DNA from 3 places in the Paenarthrobacter sp. UW852 genome. Region 3 is predicted to be linked to each of the others. Evidence: predicted binding sites of a transcription regulator. Region 3 holds the regulator's gene; each other region holds the start of a gene.
What was found. The regulator LexA, encoded in region 3, represses DNA repair genes until DNA is damaged. The targets are predictions, from matches to a motif close to TCGAACANNTGTTCGA.
Positions count from the first base shown of each region.

Region 1 (5,169 bases), on a different contig from region 3:
GCTCAAGGGTGGGGATCCCTACGTGTTCGGACGCGGCGGCGAAGAAGTGGCGGCGTGCGTTGCGGCGGGCGTGCCGGTGCGTGTCATCTCCGGCGTCACCAGCGCCATCTCCGTTCCGGCCGCAGCGGGGATTCCTGTGACGCACCGCGAAGTAAGCCACATGTTCACGGTTGTCTCCGGCCACGCTCCCCTGACCGAGAAAGAGCACACCCATCTTGCCGGTCTGGGAGGAACGATCGTGGTCCTCATGGGCATAGGCACCCTGCCCCAACTTGCCGCGGGACTTCGCCGGGCGGGGATGAGGCCGGACATGCCGATGGCCGTGGTGGAACGCGGGTACCGTCCGGGGCAGCGCACCACCATCGCCGAACTCGGTACGATCGAAACAGCAGCCACCGGTTGCAGTAACCCTGCCGTGCTGGTCATCGGCGAGGTGGTCAGGGTGGCTGAAGCCAACCGGAACCACGCCGAAGCATCCGCCGAACTGAGCCGACTCGCGGCTTCGCTCCTTGAAGCCTGAAGGTAAAAACACATGACTGTTGCACGTGCCATCGAAGTCCAGGAAGCCACCGCAGCTCCGGAAGTATCCGAGGCCGCAGATGCTCCGCTGGACGGATTCCGCATTGGTGTTACCTCGCACCGCCGTTCCCGTGACCTCATCGAGGCACTGGAGCGTCGCGGGGCGAGTGTTCTGCACGCCCCCGCTTTGAAGATCGCCCCCGTGCAGGAAGACATGGTCCTCATCGAGGACACCCGGACCATCATCGCTGCCCGGCCGGATATCTGTATCGCCACCACCGCTTACGGTATGCGCCGTTGGTGCGAGGCCGCTGATTCCTTCGGCATCGGCGAACAGCTCCTGGAAACGTTGTCTGCCTGCCGCATGTTTGTCCGGGGGCCCAAAGCCCGCGGTGCCGTCCGCGCGGCTGGACTTGCCGACGTCGGCATCAGCAGCGACGAAACCACCGCAACCCTGGTGGACATGCTGTTGGCCGAAGGCGTGCGGGGAAAGACCGTGGCCGTGCAGTTGCATGGATACACCGATGTCCGCCAGTTGGAACGGCTCCGCATGTCCGGCGCCACCGTGCTGACCGTGACACCGTACCGCTGGGTCAAACCCGATGGCGAAGACAAACTGCCGCGCCTGATCGAAGCCGTGGTTGGCGGGAACCTGGATGTCCTCACGTTCACCAGCGCCCCTGCAGTGGATGCCATGTGGAGCACTGCGCATGAAATGGGTCTGTACCGGTCCCTCATCGAAGCCCTCAAGGGACCAGTGACGGTCGCAGCTGTTGGGCCCGTCACTGCGCAGCCACTGGTGGACGCCGGGCTCACCCCCCTGATTCCGGACAGGTACCGTATGGGTGCGCTGATCCGCCTTGTGACAGAGCACCTGTCCTTGAACCACGTCCGGCGGTTGGAGACAAAGAGCGCCACGATCGAGTTGCGGGGCCGCTGCTTGCGGGTCAACGGTGAGGTGGTGGATTTGGCTCCTGCACCCCTTCTGCTGCTGCGGGCGCTGCTCGGCGCTGGCGGGGCTGTCCTGTCCAGGGAAGCGCTCTCGGACCTGTTGGACCTGCGGGGATCCGTCCACGCCTTGGACATGACGGTCAGCAGGCTGCGCTCGTCGCTCCCGGACGGCAAGCTGGTGGAGACCGTCGTCAAACGGGGCTACCGGTTGCGGGCCTAGGCTTTCCGACACGCTACGCCGCCTTCACCAGGGGTAGTTCGTCCCAATGGGTGGTGTAGCGGGGGCTGAGCATGTCCCTTTTCATGGACCAGTCCGGCCCGCCCTTGATTCCCGCATGGCCCAAGCCGATGGAACCGCGTCCGTACTTTTTGCTGACCTCTTCCAAGAGGCTGCCGATGCCCCGTTCCTCGTGCGGGTTCTCGAAGATGGCCAAGGGTTTCTGGTTTCCACTGGGCCGCAGGTCCGTGACCATGATGCCGGCTTTGGCGTACCGCACGCCTTCCTGGATCCTGGGCACCAAGGCGTGCGCCGCCCGGGTGAGCAGGCCCGGGTCCGAGGTGGGCATTGGCAGCTTGACGCTCACAGTGGGAAAAGACCTGTCATTCGGGTTGTAGACGGAGGTCTGGGCGAAGGCGGTCAGGAGTTTGGCCTGCAGATCATGCTTGGCCAACCTGGCACTGGCCATTTGCCCGTAAACGCTGAGCACCTGCCGCATCCCGGCCGCCGTGGTGATGGGAGTGGAAAAGGAACGGGAGAAGATCAGCTGGTCCCTGCCGATTCTTTCTTCTTCCATGGGAATGCAGGGGGTGCCCTGGAGTTCCAGGACCGTTCGCATCATGACGATCGAAAACTTGTCGCGCAGGGCAATGGGGTCGGCCCGGACCAGGTCCAGGATCGAGAAGATTCCCATGGCATTCAGGCGCTTGGTGAGCCGCGTGGCGACGCCCCAGATCTCGATCACTGAAAGCCTGGCCATAAGCGCTTCGCGTTGCTCTTCGGGAATCGAGTCCCAGCGGCACACCCCCTGGAACGCGGGGTTGTGCTTGGCCCACTTGTTGGCCAGCTTGGCCAGGGTCTTGGTCCCGGCGATTCCCACGCACACCGGAACCCCCACATGCTTTTGGCAGGCCATTTTGATGGTGCGCCCCAACTCCAGGAGTTCCCCGGGCTGCCCTTTGACGCCAAGGAATGCCTCATCGATGGAATAGACCTCCTGCCACGCCGAGAAGCGGGCAAGGAGTTCCATGACCCTCGAGCTGATGTCGCCGTAGAGCTCATAGTTGCTTGAGAGGGCAACCAAGCCCCATTCCTTGGCGCGCGGAGCAAGCTTGAACCACGGATCTCCCAACCCGATGCCGAGCTTCTTGGCTTCCGGAGACCGAGTCACGGCGCAGCCATCGTTATTCGAGAGGACTATGAGCGGCCGGCCTTCCAACGCCGGATTGAAGGCCCGTTCTGCCGATGCGTAGAAGCAGTTGATATCCACGTGGGCGATCTCCTGCATCCGATGCATGATTGCTGGCTTGGACATCGATCTCCTCCTGATCCGCGCTATCACGCACGCCCACGCAACCCGCGCAGGACACGCCTAGTATTCGAACATACTTTCGAATACTTAAACTGTAGCGTCGACCACAGACAAGAAAGCTCCTCTGAGCAATCGAAGCCAGTGGGGGATCCTGGCGTTCCCGCGCGCCGAGTGGGGCACGGACCGTCCTTGCTTTGAACATTGATGAGTGTAAATATTTACATGTGTCTATGTCTTTGGAATTGACCCCGGTTCAAACCGTCGCCTGCTGCTCGCCGTTGGCGCGCGAACCACTGTCGGAGAAAGAAGCAGACGGTGTTGCGCCGTTGTTGAAGGCATTGGCCGATCCGGTGAGGTTACGCCTGATGTCATTGGTGGCCTCCCATGAGGGCGGCGAAGCGTGCGTCTGCGACCTGAACGATGCCTTCGAGTTGTCGCAGCCGACCATCAGCCACCATCTCAAAGTGCTGCACGAAGTAGGTTTGCTGGACCGGGAAAAGCGCGGCGTCTGGGTCTACTACAAGGCCCGCACCGAAGCGCTGCAGAACCTGGCGGCCCTGATCGGTGGACAGGCTCAGTGAACCCCTTGCTTGTCCGCCGCACCGGAGCGGAGTTCATTGGGACCGCGTTCCTCGTCATGGCCGTGGTCGGGTCCGGCGTGATGGCCTCCCGGCTGTCACCGAACGACGTCGGACTGCAGCTGCTGCAGAACAGCCTCGTCACCGGCGCGGCCCTGGTTGCGTTGATCCTGGCCCTGCAGCCGGTATCAGCCTCGTTCAACCCCATCGTCACCCTGGTTGAACGGTTCCTCCGCCTGATCGACACCCGGACTGCCGCTCTTTTGGTTGCGGCGCAGATCGTGGGTGGTCTGGTCGGGACGGTCGCGGCGAACATGATGTTCGGCCTGGCGCCAGCCACATTCTCCACCCATGAACGGAGCGGGCCTGGTCTCTGGCTGGCAGAGGTCATCGCCACAGCCGGGTTACTGGTCATCGTGTTCGGGACCATCCGTTCCGGACGCGCCGACCGGGTGGCTTTCGCCGTCGGGGGTTACATCACCGCTGCGTATTGGTTCACGTCTTCCACAAGCTTCGCCAACCCGTCGGTCACGATCGCCCGAACCCTCACCGACACCTTCTCGGGGATCGCGCCCGCTTCCGCCCCTGGTTTCGTCGCCGCCCAACTGGTCGGAGGCGCCTTCGGACTGGTCCTTGTCCGCTTCCTCTACCCCCAAACCACTGATGTTTCCCCGGCTGATGCCGCGGCTGATCGAAAGGTGCTCTCATGAGCGTCAAACCGTCCGTCTTGTTCGTCTGCGTCCACAACGCAGGACGCTCCCAGATGGCCGCGGCCTTCCTGACCACCCTTGGCCAGGGCGCGATCGAGGTCCGCTCCGCTGGTTCACAACCCGCCGATCAGGTCAACCCAGCAGCGGTTGAGGCCATGGCCGAGATCGGGATCGACATGTCCGCCGAAATCCCCAAGATCCTCACCACCGAGGCCGTCAAGGACTCCGACGTAGTCATCACCATGGGCTGCGGGGACGAATGCCCATACTTCCCGGGCAAACGCTACGAAGACTGGGTCCTGGAAGACCCCGCCGGCAAAGGCGTCGAGTCCGTCCGGCCCATCCGTGACGAGATCAAAACCCGGGTCGAGGCACTCATTGACTCCCTCACCCCGGCAGGAGCACAGCAATGACAGAGCACGACTCCCTGCCCGTCGCGGTGATCGGCGCCGGGCCGGTCGGTCTGGCCGCGGCGGCGCACCTCCTCGAACGCGGGCTCGAACCCCTCGTCATCGAAGCCGGCCCCACCGTCGGTTCCGCCATCAAGGAGTGGGGCCACATCCGAGTCTTCTCCACCTGGAAATACAACCTCGATCCCGCAGCCGTCCGCCTCCTGGAACGCACCGGATGGGAAGCACCCCGCCCGACCGCTCTGCCCTACGGCCACGAAATCGTCACCCAATATCTTGAACCTTTGGCCGCAACCCATGACCTGGAGCAGAGGATCCATACCGGTTCCAAGGTCATCGCCGTTACACGGCAAGGGATGGACAAGGGCCACAGCCACGGCCGCGACCAGACATCTTTCGTCCTGTACGTTCAGCACGACGACGGCCATACGGCCGAGGTTGTGGCGCGGGCCGTCATCGACGCCTCCGGAAC
Region 1 is NZ_JAMSGY010000002.1:155,321-160,489, forward strand. It holds gene cobA (uroporphyrinogen-III C-methyltransferase) at 1-520, shown strand, start outside; gene NEK97_RS03840 (uroporphyrinogen-III synthase) at 533-1,690, shown strand; gene NEK97_RS03845 (Y-family DNA polymerase) at 1,704-3,002, opposite strand; gene NEK97_RS03850 (metalloregulator ArsR/SmtB family transcription factor) at 3,230-3,580, shown strand; gene NEK97_RS03855 (aquaporin) at 3,577-4,287, shown strand; gene NEK97_RS03860 (arsenate reductase ArsC) at 4,284-4,700, shown strand; gene NEK97_RS03865 (NAD(P)-binding domain-containing protein) at 4,697-5,169, shown strand, end outside.
Region 1: NEK97_RS03845 (Y-family DNA polymerase) is a predicted target of LexA. The motif match lies at 3,067-3,082, and genes of this name have one in related genera.

Region 2 (5,169 bases), on a different contig from region 3:
CAGGCCGCTGGGGCTCGGAACCTCGGCGAAGGGCTGCGGTTCCAAGGCCAACGCACTGGTGTAGAAGAGGACAGCCTCATCGAAGTGCTGCCACGGCTGGGCCAGGTTCACGTGGTCGATGACCGCTGTTTGGCCGGCGCCGGCGTGCTCCAGCCCCTCACCAAATTCGTGCGTCCACGCGGCGGTCCCGTCCGGGCTGCCTTGGCAGAGGAAGATCTCCGTGGAGTCCGGCGCTGAGATGCCCTGGAACACCTCTTCGTCGGCCTGGACCTTGCGGGCCACCACAGGGGCCTTGAGTTGCTGGGCGCGGGCGGAGGCAATCACTGGCGAATCGACGTCGAACCCCAAAGCGGCGATAGCCGGTTCCGCGTGGTGCGGTGCTTGTTCGTTGATGATCACGCGCGCCTGGCCCATGGTCCAGAGCTGGACGTCCTTGGTGCGGTGGCGGCCCTCGAACTCGAAGCCGAGTTGACCCAGGAGCTTCTCGAGCTGCGCGGTGTCGTCAGCCTTGACCTCGGCGAAGTTGAATCCTGCGGGTTCGTTCACCTTGGGCAGCGTGGCAAGTTCCATGGGATAACGACGGCGGGTGGCGGCTTTGTCTTCCGGTGCCGCTGCTGCTGGGGTGCTGGCGAGCCATTTGGCGCTCTGCTCCTCCAGCCAGATCAGCGAGCGCATGGCATCCACTGCGGTCCGCTCGGTGTCCGACTGGCGGAAGACGTCGTTGAACACTTCCAGGGAAACCGGACCCGTGTAGCCTGCCCGGACAACGTGGCCCATGAACTTGGCGAGCTCGAACTGTCCCTCCCCGGGGAAAACCCGGTAGTGCCGGCTCCAGGAGAGTACATCCATGGACAACTTGGGGGCATCGGCAACCTGGACGAAGAAGATCTTCTCCGCATTGATGTCCTCGATGGGCGCGGTGTCCCAGTCACGGGAAAGGATGTGGAACGAGTCCAGGCAGGTGCCAAGGTTGGGGTGGCCCACCATGTCCACCAGCCGGTACGCGTGCTCGTAGTCGTTGACGTACTTTCCCCAGGCCAGGGCTTCGTAGGCAACCTTCACACCGTGGTCCCCGGCCAGCGCCGCGAGTTCGGCGAGCTGTTCAGCCCGCAGCTGGTCGTCGTCAATGGTTGCCGTGGCCACGTTGGAGCACACCAGGATGGTGTCCATGCCCAGGCGTTCCATCAGGTTGAACTTTGCCTCGGCGCGCTTGAGGTTGGCCTTCAGCAGGTCCGGAGTAACGCCGTCGAAATCCCGGAACGGCTGGTACAGGTCAAGGCCCAAGCCGAGGTCTGCGGCCATTTTCCGCACTTCCTCCGGGCTGAGGGATGAGGTGACCAGGTCCTGCTCGAAGATCTCGATGCCGTCAAAGCCCGCAATGGCGCAGGCCTGCATCTTCTCTTTCAGCGTGCCGGACAGGCAGACGGTGGCGATTCCGGTGCGCATCAGCGGGAAGCCTTTGCCAGGGTGCCCTCGTTGAGGGTGGCGGCGGTGTCTTCCAAGGCGATCAGCTCCAGGAAGTGGGCGCGCATCCGCTCACGGTCCGCAACGCGTCCGGTGATGAGTTGGAAGGCGTCCGCGGCTTGACCGACCGCCATGCGACCGCCGTCCAGGACGGCGCAGCCCTTGGCCCGGGCTTCGCGGACCAGTTGCGTTTCGATGGGGCGATAGACGATGTCCGCAACCCAGTGCCGCGGCTCCAGGAGTTCGATATCCAACGGCAGGCCCGGGTGGGCGGCCATGCCAATGGGCGTGCAGTGAACCAAGCCGTCGGCGCTGGGCATGAGCTGTGGGAGTTCGTCCGGCGTGCGCGGCGTGGCGCTCGCTTCCGGAAAGAGCTCGCCGAGTTCCGCGGCGCGCTCAGCCGCCCGGTCCGCATCCATGTCCACCAGGTCCAGTTCCTTGACGCCTGCCGTAAGCAGTGCGTAGGCGACGGCGGACCCGGCGCCGCCAGCGCCCAACTGGACGACGCGGTTGAGTTTCGCGTCCGGAAGTCCGTCGGCGAGCGCCGAGCCAAAGCCGGAGAAGTCCGTGTTGTGTCCGATGAACCGGCCGTCCTGAACCAGGACCGTATTGACGGCACCCAGGCGCGCGGCGTCGTCGGAAATTTCGTCGAGGTGCTTCATCACCAGCTGCTTGCAGGGGTGCGTGATGTTCAAGCCGTTGAAGCCCATGCGCTGGGCGGCGGTCAGGAGATCCCCGACGGCGGTGGCCGGCAATGCGAGTTCAAGCAGGTCGACGGGGCGGTACAGCAAGCGAAGGCCCTGCAGGTCGGCTTCGCGTTCATGCATGGGCGGAGTGAGCGAGGGCATGACGCCTTCGCCTATCAGGCCCACCAGAACGGATTCGGCTCGGTTGCTCATCCTCAAGCTCCTTCTAACTTCAGCACCGCGGACAGGTGGCGTTTTTTGGGCGCCGCGTGCCGGGTGTTATTTACGTTACTACAGATGTTCATATTCCGCACGCTTGTTCTTATCGCGAACAAAGACTGATTGCGGTTCGCGTTGTGGGGCCCGCCCTGCGTGGTATTCCTGGGATTTAGCGCGCAAAGCTGGCCTCACAACGAGGGATCAGCGCCTCGGCAGGCGGGCCGCGAGTTCGGCCGCGGCCTCTTGCAATGTGGGGACGTGCGCGATGAGCTCCTCCATGGTGAGCCGGAAGACCGGCACGGCCGTGGCCAAGGACGCGAAAGCATGGCCCTGGGAATTGAGGACGGGAACGGCGACGGCCCGCATGCCGATCTCGTTTTCCTCATCCATCACCGCATAACCCTGGCGGCGCACCTGCTCGATCTCAGCGCGGAATGCGTCACGATCTGTGATGGAGTGCTCGGTGAGCGCATCCAACGGAAGCTCCTCCAGGAGTCGCTTGCGTTCGATTTCCTCCTCGAAAGCCACAATGGCCTTCCCCACCGAGGTTGTGTGCAGCGCACCCAGATGGCCGGGGTCGCTGGTGACGCGGAACGTCTTGGGTCCGTCCACCTTGTTCACGGTCAGGTGATGATTTCCATCCCGGACAGAGAGGATGGTGGCCTCATGGGTGCGCTCGGTGACCCGCTGGAGGACCGGCAAGGCTGTGGCCGCGAAGCCGTGGTGGTTCGATACCCGCTGGCCCAGCTGGAATACCCGCAGGCCCAGGTGATACCTCCTTCCGTCGGCTTCGTAATCGACGAAACCGTCGCGGGTCAGGGATCCCAGCAGGCGGTAGGTAGTGCTGAACGGGAGGCCCGCACTCCTCGCCAAATCCGCCGCACTGGCCCCTCGGGGTTCCTCGCCCAGCAATACCAACAGGCTCAGGGCCTTGCCGACCATGTCGGTCTTTGTGTCGTCTTTCACACTCATGTTTTGATGCTCTCACATAGTGAGAGCCATTTCTAGATGGTGGGGACATCTCTTGACAAGTGACCGTACTCACAGCCACTATTGCTGTATTGCACAAGTAGCTCTCACCATGTGGTTACTTTGAGGGATGATCTGGCCGCACCTCGCTCTGGTCTCCCACAGACGCTAGATCCGCGACATCGTCGTCACAGAAGGAACTCCCAATGAGCCAAACAATGCCGTCAGCGACGCCAGGCACTGAAACCATCACCGGAACACCCCGCAAAGCAGCCCTCGCCAGCTTCCTGGGCAGCGCCGTCGAATACTACGACTTCTTCATCTTCGGCTCGGCGGCAGCACTGATTTTCCCGCACGTCTTCTTCCCGGACGCCGACGCCAACGCATCCATCATGTCCTTCGCGACCTTTGGCTTCGCCTACGTCGCCCGGCCCATCGGCGCCATCATCCTGGGCCACTTCGGCGACAGGATCGGCCGCCAAAAAGTCCTCATGTTCACCCTGGTGCTCATGGGTGCGGCAACGTTCGTCATCGGCTGCCTCCCCGACTTCAAGACCATCGGCTGGTGGGCTCCTGTCCTTCTGGTCCTCGCCCGCCTTGCCCAAGGTCTTTCGGCCGCAGGTGAGCAGGCTGGCGCATCATCGATGACCCTTGAGCACGCCCCCGATAACCGCCGTTCCTTCTTCACCTCGTGGACCCTGACCGGTACGCAGGGTGGCCAGATCCTTGCGGCCCTCGTCTTCATTCCCGTGGTGGCATTGCCGGACGAGATCAAGTACGGCATCGGCTGGCGCATCCCCTTCTGGCTCAGCGCCGTAGTGGTCATCGTGGCCTTCTTCATCCGCCGCACCCTGCACGAGCCGCCGGCATTCGCCGAGGCCAAGAAGAACAACCAGATCTCCAAGCTTCCCGTCGCCGACCTCCTTCGCCTGCACTGGCGCGACGTGCTCCGGGTCGTTTGCTGCGCCTTCATCGCCGCCGTCAGCACCGTGTTCGGCACCCTCGCCATCAAGTACGCCCAGGACGTGGCGCACGTCAACAGCACCATCACGCTGTGGTTGGTTGTTGCGGCCAACGTCGTAGCCCTCGGAACCCAACCATTGTTCGGTAAGCTCGCGGACAAGATCGGCCGGAAGCCCGTCTTCATCTACGGAGCCATCGCCAGCGCCATCATGACCCCGGTGTTCCTGCTGACCCTCGAAGGCGGCAATGTTCCACTCATGTTCCTGGTCTCCGTGGTCTACTTCGCCTTCGGATACGCAGCAGCGAACGCCGTATGGCCTTCCTTCTACGGGGAAATGTTCAGCACGAAGGTCCGCTTCTCGGGCCTGGCTATCGGCACCCAGCTCGGCTTCCTCATGGCAGGATTCGCTCCGGCGATCGTGACTGCACTTGGCGGGACCAAGCCCGGCGGATGGGTCCAGATCTCCATCTTCACCGCAGTGATTTGTGCCATCGCAGCAGTCTCCGCGATGACGGCCCGCGAATCGGCCAAGACGCCTACCTCCCAGCTCGGCCTGCACAAGCAAGCCCAGCCTGTGTAGTCGGGGAAGTACCTTCCGGACGCTTCGCAGACAGGAAATGCCCGGCATGTTTCGCAACATGCCGGGCATTTCGCTGCTCAGGGACGAGTCAGCGCCTGGGTTGCCGCTGTCGGCACAGGAGCGGTTAGCGCGGGTTCAGCGAGACCGGCTTGAACCGGCCCGCACCGGTACCGGAGTAGAGCAGCAAGGTCCCGTCGCCGGCTACGCCCACCACGGACGGGTCCCCAGTGCCTGTGAATCCGTTGCCCAAGGCCGCGATATTGGAGAACATGTTCCATCCGGATCCC
Region 2 is NZ_JAMSGY010000005.1:39,104-44,272, forward strand. It holds gene NEK97_RS10190 (bifunctional sugar phosphate isomerase/epimerase/4-hydroxyphenylpyruvate dioxygenase family protein) at 1-1,446, opposite strand, end outside; gene NEK97_RS10195 (shikimate dehydrogenase) at 1,446-2,363, opposite strand; gene NEK97_RS10200 (IclR family transcriptional regulator) at 2,571-3,341, opposite strand; gene NEK97_RS10205 (MFS transporter) at 3,545-4,882, shown strand; gene NEK97_RS10210 (VCBS repeat-containing protein) at 5,007-5,169, opposite strand, start outside.
Region 2: NEK97_RS10195 (shikimate dehydrogenase) is a predicted target of LexA. The motif match lies at 2,459-2,474, and genes of this name have one in related genera.

Region 3 (5,169 bases):
GTCGGTCAAGTCGCTCAAGCTGCTCACTCACCCAGTCAGTTTAAGGGGCCGCTGCGACCGCCAACTAACTGTGACGCCGGGCCACTCCCGTTTCGCACAGGGTCCGGCACTTAGTTGGCGGGCACGAAGAGCTGCTGACCGGGCTGGATGCGGCCGCCACGAAGGTCATTGAGCTGGATGATTTCCGTGATGACATCCCTGGGATCCCGCTCAGGAGCTGCCGCGCCTGCAATACCCCACAGGGACTGGCCCGGCTGGACAGTGACTGTAACGGCGACTGGTGGTCGAAGCTGAGATTGCGAGTCGGAGGCCTTTGCGGGTGCGGTGATGAAACCGGCAAGGCTCAGCAGCGCAGCCACCAGCAACATAGCGGGGATGCCGAAGAACACAATCCGCCCCCGACGGGTCAGGCGCAGGCGAGCGGGAGCCTGGGTGGTGCGGAAATCAGCGAACGTAGTGATTGCGGACATGAGCTGAGCCCTTCTGAGCTATTGCCAATGAGCCGGATGCCCGGCGCCTGGCTGCCAATTCTTGGTGTTCTCCTGTGCCGGCCCTTGCTTGTTCGAACACTTTCTTCGAACATCGGGGCTAAGCGTCAGGTTTATAGAACACATATTCGAACCTTGCTATGACATTTTTAGCACTTATCAACGAACGCTGTCGAGACTCGCTAGAACAAATGTTTGATAAACGCCGGTGGCTGCCCTACGTTTGAGTGAAGAAACAGCACTGTTTCAGTGGAACAGGAGGGTCTGACATTTTTGCGGGCCCGACATCCCCGGACACACACCGGGGACGGAACGGAAAGGCATTGGCGAACATGGCAGCGAAAGCCACGGGCGGCGCGGTACCCCTGCGGAGCCAACAGCCTCAAAAGAGCCCCAAGAGCCTGACCGTCCGTCAGAAGAAGATCCTGGAGACCATCCAGAGGTCCGTGAATGACAACGGATACCCGCCCAGCATGCGTGAGATCGGTGACACTGTCGGCCTTGCCAGCCTCTCCAGCGTCACCCACCAGCTGTCCCAATTGGAAAAGCTCGGGTACCTCCGCCGCGATCCGAAGCGTCCCCGGGCCATGGAAGTCCTGATGCCCTTGACCCTGGACGGCGGTCCTATCCCCGGCGTCGAAGCACCCACGGCGCTTCGCAGCACGGGCGGACTCGCTGTGACGGAACTGGCCAGCGCCAGCGATACAGCGATGGTTCCGCTGGTGGGCCGCATCGCCGCCGGTGGTCCCATCCTGGCCGACCAGACCGTGGAGGACGTACTCCCCCTCCCGCGGCAACTCGTAGGGCATGGCGAGCTGTTCATGCTCAAGGTCGCCGGAGATTCCATGATTGACGCGGCCATCTGCGACGGGGACTGGGTAGTGGTGCGACGCCAGAACGACGCCATCAACGGAGACATCGTCGCCGCACTCCTGGACGACGAAGCAACCGTGAAAACCTTCCGGCAGCGCGACGGACATACGTGGCTGCTCCCCCAGAACACCCAGTACGAGCCCATCCTTGGCGACCAAGCCACCATCATGGGCAAAGTCGTCTCTGTGCTGCGCTCCCTCTAGCCCTCACTCGGGTCCTGAGGAGCCCCTAGGAGGCCTTTGCCGACCCCAGCCGCTCCAGGACACCTCGGACTACTTTGCGGTCGGTTGTGGCCCAGAATGGCGGCAGGGCAGCCCGAAGGAACCCGCCGTAGCGTTCTGTGGAGAGTCTGGAGTCCAGTACGGCCACCACACCCTTGTCACCGGTTGATCGGATCAGGCGTCCAGCTCCCTGGGCCAACCGGATGGCCGCGTGGGTGGCCGACACGGCCATGAATCCGTTTCCGCCGGACTGCGCGACCGCCCGTGAACGGGCGGTCATCAGGGGGTCGTCCGGACGTGGGAAGGGAATTCGGTCTATGACCACCAGTCGGCAGGAGCCGCCAGGAACGTCCACCCCCTGCCACAGGGACATGGTGCCGAACAGGCAGGTGTCCGGCTCGTCCGCGAACTGCTTGACCAGCGCAGCCATGGTGGACTCACCCTGGCAAAGGATGTCGACGTCAAGGCGGAGCCGCATGGCATCGGCCGCCTCCTCGGCCGCCCGCCGTGAGGAGAACAGGCAGAGCGCTCCCCCACCCGAGGCCCTGATCAGGTCTTCCAACTCGTCAAGGGCTTCCGGCGATGTACCCCGACCAGGCTTGGGCAGGTGCTTGGCCACATAGAGCACACCCTGCTTGGGGTAGTCGAAAGGCGACCCCACATCGATGCCCGTCCAGCTCGGGGCGCCGTCACCGATCAGGCCCAAGCCACCGGCTGCCGGTTCAAAAGCCGCGCCTATGGCCAGCGTGGCGGAGGTGAGGACCACCGTGTGGCCGGCAAAAAGGCCTTCACGCAAACGGCCTGCGACGCTCAGCGGCGCAATGTTAATGAGGGCGGGTGCTGTTTCATCAGGCTGAGAGTAGCCCTGCTGGGGGTCGAAGTTGCTGTTTCGCGAGAACCACACCACTTCCCTGTTCTCCTTGGCGGCGAGCAGGCGTTCGCACAATTCCAGGATGAGCATGAGCCGTGAGCGCGCCAGTTGCCGACCGCCGTCGACCGCGTTTGAAGAGTCCGTCTTCGAATCCGAGAGGGCCGCGCGTGTGGCGTCCCGCAACTGGTCAAGGCAGTCGAGCTGTTCGTCGTTAAGACCGTTGGGCAACAAGCCGTTGGGCACGCCTGCGATGGCCATATCCAACCGGTCGGCCGCAGCGTTGAGGGCATCCACCGTGATGGCCGTGTGCTTGCGCGCACTGGACGCTGCGGCATGGACCATGGCGACGGACAGCTGGCCGGATACGGCTCCGGTGACTCGGTCCTGCAGTTCGTGGGCTTCGTCAACGACCACGACGTCGTACTCGGGGAGCACGGCCAATCCCTCAAAGGCACTCACGGCCAGCATCGCGTGATTGGTGACGACGACATCGGCCTCAGCCGCGCGGGACCGCGCGAGTTCGCTGAAGCATTCCTCAGCCAACGGGCATTTCTGCGCGCCGAGACACTCCATGGACGTGACCGAAACCTGCCGCCACGCACGGTCGGTGACTCCGGGCATGAGTTCGTCGCGATCACCGGTGGATGTCTTCTCGGCCCACTCGCGAAGCCGGACCACTTCCTTGCCGAGCTGCGACTGCGGCCCGCCCATGGAGGCAGCGAAGTGCGGAACACTGGTGTCCTCACCCAGGGAGAACAGTTGCCCTTCGGAGGGCTCCTCGCTGGGGAAGCCGCCCTCGAGTTTCTGCCGGCAGACATAGTTTGCCCGGCCCTTCACCAATGCCACGTTGACGGGGCGTTCAAGGGCGGGATTAATGCTCTCCAACAGCCGCGGAAGGTCGCGGCCGACAATCTGGGTCTGCAGTGCCAAGGTGGCGGTGGACACGAGAGTTGGTTTATTGCTGTCCATCGAATGTGCGATCAACGGAATCAGGTACGCCAACGACTTACCTGTTCCGGTCCCCGCCTGGACCAGCAGATGCTCCCCGGTCTCGATTGCCCGGGCAACGTGTTTGGCCATCTCGTGCTGACCGGCACGGCTTTGTCCGCCCATGCCGGCAACAGCCCGGTCCAACAATTCGAGGGTGGCCTGTTCGCCCACCGACTCGACGGCGTCCGCCGCCACCTTCTCAACCATTGCTGACGAATGACTCCAGTTCGGCTGCCAGTCCTTCGCGGACCATGACAACCACGCGCGTCCCGGATTCCTCGTGGTCAAGGCTCAGGATTTCCGAGTCGGAGCTGTGCAGCTTGCTGATCATGTCTCCGCGGTCGTAGGGAATCAACAGCTCAAGGCGTACCCCCGGCCGTGGAATGGACCGGCTGATATCCTCCAGCAGTTCCGCGATGCCCTGGCCCGTGCGCGTTGAAACCACCGCATGGCGGGGCTCCTTTTGCTTCAGTCGCTCAACGACGAAGGGATCGGCGACATCGACCTTGTTCAGGACAATGATTTCCGGGACCTTCCGGGCATCGACTTCCGTGAACACGGACCGCACTGCGGCGATCTGTCCCTCGGGATCCGGGTGCGAAGCGTCGACGACATGCAGGATCAAGTCCGCATCCGCCACTTCCTCCAGCGTGGACCTGAAGGCTTCGATCAGCTGGGTGGGCAGCGAACGGACAAACCCCACGGTATCGGCAAGGGTGTATCCGATGCCGTCCGGGGTCTGGGCCTTGCGGACTGTGGGATCCAAGGTGGCGAACAAAGCGTTCTCCACCAGGACACCGGCGTCGGTCAGTCGGTTCAGCAGCGAGGACTTGCCTGCGTTGGTGTACCCGGCAATAGCGACGGACGGAACGGCATTACGACGGCGGTTGGCACGTTTGGTCTCGCGCGCCGGCTTCATCGCGGCGATTTCACGCCGCAGCTTGGCCATGCGCGTGCGGATTCGACGGCGGTCCAGTTCGATCTTGGTTTCACCAGGACCACGTGAACCCATGCCTGCTCCGGCACCACCCACCTGGCCACCTGCCTGGCGGGACATGGAATCGCCCCAACCACGAAGACGCGGGAGGAGGTATTCGAGCTGGGCCAACTCAACCTGGGCCTTGCCTTCGCGGCTCTTGGCGTGCTGGGCGAAGATGTCCAGGATCAGTGTGGTGCGGTCCACCACCTTGACCTTGACGATGTCTTCGAGTCCGCGTCGCTGCGAGGGTGCCAGTTCGGTGTCGACCACCACGGTGTCGGCACCCGTGGCTGCCACGATGTCCTTCAGCTCCTGGGCCTTACCTGATCCCAGGAATGTCCCGGGGTCCGGCTTGGTACGGCGCTGGACCAAACCATCCAGAACCTCCGAGCCGGCGGTCTCGGCCAAAGCAGCCAGCTCGCGCAGCGAATTCTCTGCGTCTGCGAGCGTTCCCTCGGTCCACAGGCCGGCAAGGACGACGCGCTCAAGGCGCAACTGCCGGTATTCGACCTCGGTGACGTCTTCGAGTTCCGTGGAAAGCCCGGCCGTGCGACGCAGGGCCCGGCGTTCAGCCAGATCTTCCTGGTCGCCGTCGTAAATGCTGTGTTCCTGGTCCAGCGTCGAGATCGCCTGCGCCTTGCCGAACACGCTGTTGGCATCGTTGTCGTTGGATGCCTGCGCAGGTACATCCTTGGAAAGAATCCGGTCGATGACGGCCTGGATTTGTTCAGGACTCATGTCCTGGGC
Region 3 is NZ_JAMSGY010000012.1:46,994-52,162, forward strand. It holds gene NEK97_RS17955 (histidinol-phosphate transaminase) at 1-31, opposite strand, end outside; gene NEK97_RS17960 (LysM peptidoglycan-binding domain-containing protein) at 111-470, opposite strand; gene lexA (transcriptional repressor LexA) at 821-1,564, shown strand; gene NEK97_RS17970 (ATP-dependent DNA helicase) at 1,590-3,650, opposite strand; gene hflX (GTPase HflX) at 3,643-5,169, opposite strand, start outside.